3 regions of the Streptomyces sp. NPDC096311 genome follow, and region 3 is predicted to be linked to each of the others. Evidence: riboswitches for the same ligand, from Rfam matches in the RefSeq annotation. Region 3 holds a riboswitch; each other region holds the start of a gene.
The links. Region 3 has a riboswitch for cyclic di-AMP ahead of ACIRA5_RS02070 (C40 family peptidase). Riboswitches for the same ligand answer to the same signal wherever they lie in the genome.
Positions count from the first base shown of each region.

Region 1 (2,258 bases), on a different contig from region 3:
AGGCGTTAGGCCGGACGCACCACGCTGTGGATGATCGACTCGCCGCCGTAGAAGATCGACTCCTCGCGGACGTACGCGCCCGGCTTGGGGGCGTGGATCATCATGCCGTTGCCGACGTAGAGGCCGACGTGGCTGATGTCGTCGTAGAAGAAGACGAGGTCACCGGGCTTGATGTCGGAGAGCGGGACCGTCGTGCCCACGTTGACCTGGTCCCAGGTGGTACGCGGGAGATCGACGCCGGCGGCCTTCCAGGCGGCCTGCGTGAGGCCGGAGCAGTCGTAGGAGCCGGGCCCGGTCGCGCCCCAGACGTACGGCTTGCCGACCTGGGTGCGGGCGAAGGCGAGGGCCTTGTCGGCCTTGGCGGTGTACGAGGAGTCGGTGGCCGAACTGCCGGAGGTGCCGGCGGAGCCCGTGGTCCCGGAGGTGCCGGAACCCGTCTGCTGCTGTGCGGCCGCCTCCTGGGCCTTCTTCTGCGCTGCGGCCTGCTGCTGGGCCAGCTCCGCCGCCTTGCGGTCGGCCGCTTCCTGCTGCTTCTTCTCGATCGCCGCGAGCCGCGCCTTCTCCTCGGCGGTCAGCTTCGACAGCAGGGAGCGGGCCTCGGCGAGCTTGCGCTGGACGTCGGCCTTGGACGTCCTCAGCGCGCTCTGCGTCGTGGTGAGCGTCTGCAGGCTCTCAGAGGCCTCCGCGCGCTTCTTCGTGGTGGCGGCCTGCTCAGTGACGTAGTCGTCGACGGCCGCCTTCTGGCGGGTGGTCAGACGGTTCATCAGCTGGGTCTGGTCGAAGTAGTCCTGCGGATTGTCGGCCAGCAGGAGGCTCGCGGTGTCGGGGGCGGCGGCGCCGGTGCGGTACTGCGCCGCGGCGAACGAACCCAGTTCCTCGCGCGCGGTGTTGAGCTTCTCGGTGCGCTGGGCCACGTCATCGAGGAGGGAGTCGACGCGCTTGCGCTGCTGGGCGGTCTTCTCCCTGGTCGCGTTGTACTTCTCGGTCGCCGTCTCGGCCTGGTGGTAGAGGTCGTCGACCTTCTTCTCGACCTCTTCGATGCTCGGCTTGGAGTCGGCCGAGGGCGCGGCGTTCGCCGTCTGGGAGAGCAGGGCCACGGAGGTGAGGGCCGCCGTGGCGAGGGCGGGAGTCCGTATACCCGCTATGCGCGTACCCGTAGGACTCCACTTGCGATGCGACGCCAAGGTGGCGACTCCTTCCGTCATCCGCCTACCGAGTTAGCTGTCGGGTTCGGGCGGGTACTTCCGGAAGGTTTGCCCTACGGTCCCTGCCCCAGCGGACAATTGGACCGATTCACCCCAAGGTCGGTTGGGTCCCCGGCTCCGGCTGCCACACGGGCGCACCGGACTCGGCGGAGGCCGCACGGCCCGGCGGTGTTCGCCGGTTGGGTCGAGCGGCCTGCCCGGCACGCTAGCCAACTCATAAGTGTTCTGTGAAGTTTGATGTGCGATATGCCCGATACATTTTTGTGACCTTGGTCCTGGCGGCCATTGATCGGGACTGGTTGTGGCTGACCGTAATGAAACGATCCTGAACGGTGACGGCGTCCGCGGTGGCAAGGGCGGCGGAAAGGCCGGTGGAAAGGGATCAGGCGCGGTCACGTAAAGAGACCATGTGCCGTCGCGGAAAACCGGTCGGGTTTTCAGGGTGGCCGCGGGTTGTCAGTGGGGCCGCCTAGACTCGGAGAGCGATGAGCAGCCTCTTTGATGACAGCTTTCTGGCGGACCTCCAGCCTTCCGGGGCCCACGAGGAAGAGCCCCCGCCGCCGCCCGAGGACGGAGCGCCGGAGCCGCTTCCGGACGACCTGTTCGGCGGCCGCTTCGACGCGCCCGCGAGCAGGGACGCCTACTACCGCGACGGCGCGCCCCGCCCCGCCGTGGACCCGGCGGCCCTGCTGGACGGGCTGAACGAGAACCAGCGCGCGGCCGTGGTGCACTCCGGCTCCCCGCTGCTCATCGTGGCCGGCGCGGGCTCCGGCAAGACCCGGGTGCTCACCCACCGCATCGCCCATCTGCTGGGCGAGCGCCATGTCCACCCCGGCCAGATCCTCGCGATCACCTTCACGAACAAGGCCGCGGGCGAGATGAAGGAGCGCGTCGAGCAGCTCGTCGGCCCGCGCGCGAACGCGATGTGGGTGATGACCTTCCACAGCGCGTGTGTGCGGATCCTGCGCCGGGAGAGCAAGAAGCTCGGCTTCACCTCCTCGTTCTCGATCTACGACGCCGCCGACAGCAAGCGGCTGATGGCGCTCGTCTGCC
Region 1 is NZ_JBIWFN010000004.1:184,914-187,171, reverse strand. It holds gene ACIRA5_RS12415 (NlpC/P60 family protein) at 6-1,184, opposite strand; cyclic di-AMP (ydaO/yuaA leader) riboswitch at 1,191-1,364, opposite strand; gene pcrA (DNA helicase PcrA) at 1,691-2,258, shown strand, end outside.
Region 1: linked by a shared signal. The riboswitch ahead of ACIRA5_RS12415 (NlpC/P60 family protein) and the one ahead of ACIRA5_RS02070 (C40 family peptidase) in region 3 are both predicted to bind cyclic di-AMP.

Region 2 (2,258 bases), on a different contig from region 3:
CTGCCCCACGCTGACGCTGATGGAGGACTGGTGGCAGAACCACAGCTCCGTGCCGTCGTCGAGGGTGAGGATGGTGCGGTAGCCGTACGAGCCGGCCCAGCCCGCCTCCGTGATCGTGCCGCTGTGGATGGCCTTGATCAGCGTGCCGGTGGGGGCCGCGAAGTCGAGGCCGGTGTGGTAACCGGAGGACCACATGGAGCCGGCGTCACCGAAGCGGGAGGTCAGGGTGTACGAGGAGGTCGGCAGCGAGTAGCTCTTGGCGAGCTCGGCGAGGCGCGCGGCCTCGGCCTTCTGCTTGGCTTCCTCGTCCGCCTTCTTCTTCTCGGCGGCGACCTTGGCCTCGGCGTCGTCCTTCTGCTGGGCGGCCAGCGCGACCGCCTTCTTCGCGGCGGCGGACTCGGCGGCGTGCTGGGCCGCCTTGTCGATCTGGTCCTGCTGCGACTCGGCCTGCTGGATGATGCGGGCACGCAGCGCCTCGCCCGCGTCCGTGTTGCCCTGCGCGGCGTCGGCGCTGGTCACACCGGCGCTGGTGAGCGGGGTGGCGGAGCCCTTCGGCGTGCTGGAACCGCCGTCGGATATCAGCGCCTTGGCCGATTCGGTGACCGAGGAGAGGTCGGGCAGCGAGATGGAGACCGGCGGCTTGCCGGGCGCCGCGGTGGCCATGCCGCCCGCGCCGACGGCGGCGATGACGCCGACGCCCAGGACCGTGGAGCTGCGGGCGAGTCCTCCGCCGCGCTGCTTGGAGACGCGGTGCCGGCCACGGAGGGGACGAAGGGAATCCTCGGTGGGGTTCCACTCCTCCCAGGGGCCCTCGTCCTTGCCGTAGGCGTAGCCAAAAGTCTGGGTGTCGTTCGGCGGGAACGAAGTGGGCTGGGCAGGCCGGTTGGACGCCACGTGGGCGTGCTCCTTTCCTTCCTTCTCGCCTACCGGGTTAGCTGACGGGTTCGGAGCAGGAAGGTCTCCTACGCGCGTCAACCCACGGTGTCTCCACCGTGAAAGACGCTCGATTCACCCCAAGTTGGTGGTTCCCCGGTTCCCTCGCGGGATTCGGCGCGTGCGCACGGAGCCGACTCTTGTGACGGCTGGGACGACCGCGCTGCGTTATCGAACGTTAATAGACGCGGGTACCGGATTCCAAGCTGTTCGTACTGATCATTAACCACTTTTGGCCAGGACTTACCGCCCATGACCGGCGGAAATCGGGCGAGTTGGCCGCGCCTCCCTACCTGGCAGTTATTTGACGGTGCATCAGTTGTTATGCGGAGGGGCATCGACCGATCACCCCTCGTGATATCGATCAAGAACGCCCCTTTCCGTGGCTACGGCCGCCGTACGGCGAGCAGCGCCATGTCGTCCGTCAGGGCGCCGCCCGTGTGCAGCCGGACCTCCTCCACGAGCGTGGCCAGCAGGGCGTCGGGGCCGGGGAAGGTCCGTCCGGCCAGGCGCGCGGCCGGATCGTAGAAGCGCCCCTGCACGTCGCGGGCCTCTGACAGTCCGTCCGTGTAGAAGAGGAGCGTGGCCCCGTGCGGGAACTCCGTCTCCTCGGCGCGGTCCGGCCAGCTGCCCAACTCGCCCATGCCCAGCGGCAGCGCGGGGTGCGCGGCGGCGAGCGTGACCAGCGTTCCGTCCGCGTGCAGAAGCAGCGGCGCCGGGTGGCCGCGGTTGACGATCCTCACGAGGCCGCCCTCGTGCGTGATCTCCGCGAGGACGGCGGTGGTGAACCCCTCGAAGGCGTCGAGGCCCTCGCGCCGGGTGCCCTCGCGGGCCAGCGCACGCTCCAGCCGCTGCGCGACCGCCTCCGGTGCGACCTCCTGCTCGGCCGCCTCCCGGAACGCCCCGATGACCACGGCGACGGCGGCCACCGCGTCCATGCCCTTCCCGCGTACGTCGCCCACGGCCAGCCGTACGCCGTGCGGGGAGTCCTGCACCGCGTACAGGTCGCCGCCGATGAACGCGCCCGCCTGCGCGGCCTCGTAGCGCGCGGCGACGTCGAGGCCGCCGATCCGCTGGTCGGGTTCCGGCAGGACGGCACGCTGGGCCGCCTCGGCGATCTGGTGGGCCGAGGCGAGTCGTTCGTCGGTGCGGCGGACGAGGATGTTGATGAGCACGGCCAGCACGCCGACGGTCGCCACGGTGGCGCCCTCCGTGAGCGCGTCCACCTTGAAGACGATGCCGAGCCGGATGTGGACCGTGAGCACCACGGCGAGCGCCGTGACGCCGGTGAGCACGGTGCCGCGCAGCGAGAAGAGCGGGGCGGC
Region 2 is NZ_JBIWFN010000027.1:22,505-24,762, forward strand. It holds gene ACIRA5_RS45555 (M23 family metallopeptidase) at 1-894, opposite strand, end outside; cyclic di-AMP (ydaO/yuaA leader) riboswitch at 906-1,063, opposite strand; gene ACIRA5_RS45560 (PP2C family protein-serine/threonine phosphatase) at 1,320-2,258, opposite strand, start outside.
Region 2: linked by a shared signal. The riboswitch ahead of ACIRA5_RS45555 (M23 family metallopeptidase) and the one ahead of ACIRA5_RS02070 (C40 family peptidase) in region 3 are both predicted to bind cyclic di-AMP.

Region 3 (2,258 bases):
TCGGCTTCGCCGGCGGCCACCCGTTCGTCAACAACGCCTCTTTCGGCGCGTACGCGGCGGTCGTGCAGAGTCCCGCGTACCGCGACGACAAGATCGGCACCATCCTGGACCTCCTGCCCGACCTGCTCACCCGTCAGCGCGGGCCGCGACTGACCGCTCGCGCCGCGGACACGACGCTCGACGCCCCGCAGGCCGTACTGGTGAGCAACAACCCCTACCGCACCAACGATCCGGCCGGTCTCGGTCGCCGCGAACGGCTCGACTCCGGGCTGCTCGGTGTCCTCGGCATCACGGTGGACAGCGCGGCCGAGGCCGCCGCGCTCGTACTGGACCCCGCGCCGGACGGACTCGCGGTCCTGACCACCCGTGAGGTGGTCATCGACGCCGACCGCGCGGAGATCGAGGCCGGCATCGACGGCGAGGCCCTGGTCCTGCCCGTCCCGGTGCGCTGCCGCGTCGAACCCGGCGCCCTGCGCGTCCGCGTCCCCAAGGAACGGCCCGGTGTACCGGAGGCCCAACCCCCCTTGGACTGGCGCCGGTTGCGCACGCTCGCGGCGACCGTGGGGCGCACGGCGGTCGTACGACATCCTGGTCGTGGCCGGGACACGTAGACGAAGGTCACAATTACATATCGGACAGTTCGCGCTCCAATCTTCACATCAGGCACACAAATTGGCTAAGTTGGCGGTAGGCCGCACGACTCCCTCCGGCGAACCTCGCCGGGTCGCGCGACCTCCGCCGAATCCGGTGCCCCCGTGGCAACCGGAACCTGGACCCAACCGACCTTGGGGTGAATCGGCCCAACTGCCCGATCGGGCAAGGGCTGTAGGGCAGCCTTCCTGAATCCTCCGCCCGAACCCGACGGCCGACCCAATAGGCGGAGTACGGAAGGAGTACGGCTCCCATGGCGCCGGAACGAACCCCGCGCCCTGGAGGCAACAGCCTCCCTGGCATGCCTGACTCCGCACGCGCGGCGGCCGCCCTCAGTGGCGCGGACGGTCCGAGCCGCGAGGAGGTGCAGCAGCGGATCAGCTCCCTCTACGACCAGGCCGAGAACGCCGTCGGGTTCGTCAACGGGACCCGCGCGATGACCACGGGGAGCCGAAGCCGCGTCAACCCGGCACCGGGAACCGCGCGCGGGCGCCGCGACCCCGCCCTCGACGACATCACCAGAACCTGGTTCGACGCGGCGCGCGCGCAGCTGGGTCCGTCCGCGCCTGCCAGGCTGCCGGCCGACCGGATGCCGAACCGCCCGGCCGAGGCGCGGCCCACGGGCCCGGCGAAGCGGCTGGAGGACGAGCTCACCAACCGTGGGCGGGAGTTGACCGCCCGCCCCGTTCTGGAGTTGACCGCGGGTCCCTCCGCCGAGGCGGCCGCCGGGCCCGTGGCCGAGTTGACGGCCAGGGCCGTCGCCGCACTGCCGGCCGCGCCGGAGCCTGCGCCGCAACCCGCACTGGAGGCCGCCACGGCCCTGCTGCCCGCGTTGCCCGCCGGGCCGGGGCAGTCCTCGTTGAAGACGTCCAAGGAGAAGATCCAGCGCAAGCTGGCGCTGGCCCGTGATCTGGTGTCCCAGCACGCCGCGCGCTGGAACCCCGGGCCCGCGGCGATCGAGTCACGTCCGGCCGAGGCCGTCTGGCCCACCCCGGAGGATCAGGCTCGCCGGCAGGCCGCGGAGGAGTGGCAGCGACAGCAGTCGACCGCACTCGGCCCGGACATGTCCTTCGGCACCGGGCTGCCGCTCGGTGCGGGCATGTCCATGGGTACGGGAATGCCGCTCGGCGCAGACATGTCCCTCGGCACGGGGATGCCTCTGGCCGCGGGCATGTCGCCCGGTGCGGACATGTCCATGGGTGCGGGGATGCCGCTCGGTGCCGACATGTCCCTCGGCGCCGGGATGCCCCTGACCACGGGCAAGCTTCCCGGCGCGGACATGTCCCTCGGCGGAGGCCTACCGCGGGCCGCGGACATGACCATGGGTGCGGGGATGCCTCTCGCTGCCGACATGTCCCTCGGCACCGGGATGCCCCTGACCACGGGCATGCTTCCCGGCGCGGACATGTCCCTCGGCACGGGAATGCCCCTGGCCGCGGGTATGCCCGTGGGCACCGGTGTCTCCGCCGGTGCGGTCAACACGGCCGTCGGCACCGCGGAGTCGGCGTACGGCGGGAAGGCCGCCAAAGCCCTCGCCTTCGCCCGCGAGCAGATCGGCAAGCCGTGCGTCTGGGGCGCGACCGGACCGGACTCGTACGACTCCGCCA
Region 3 is NZ_JBIWFN010000001.1:442,170-444,427, reverse strand. It holds gene ACIRA5_RS02075 (diacylglycerol/lipid kinase family protein) at 1-611, shown strand, start outside; cyclic di-AMP (ydaO/yuaA leader) riboswitch at 727-896, shown strand; gene ACIRA5_RS02070 (C40 family peptidase) at 953-2,258, shown strand, end outside.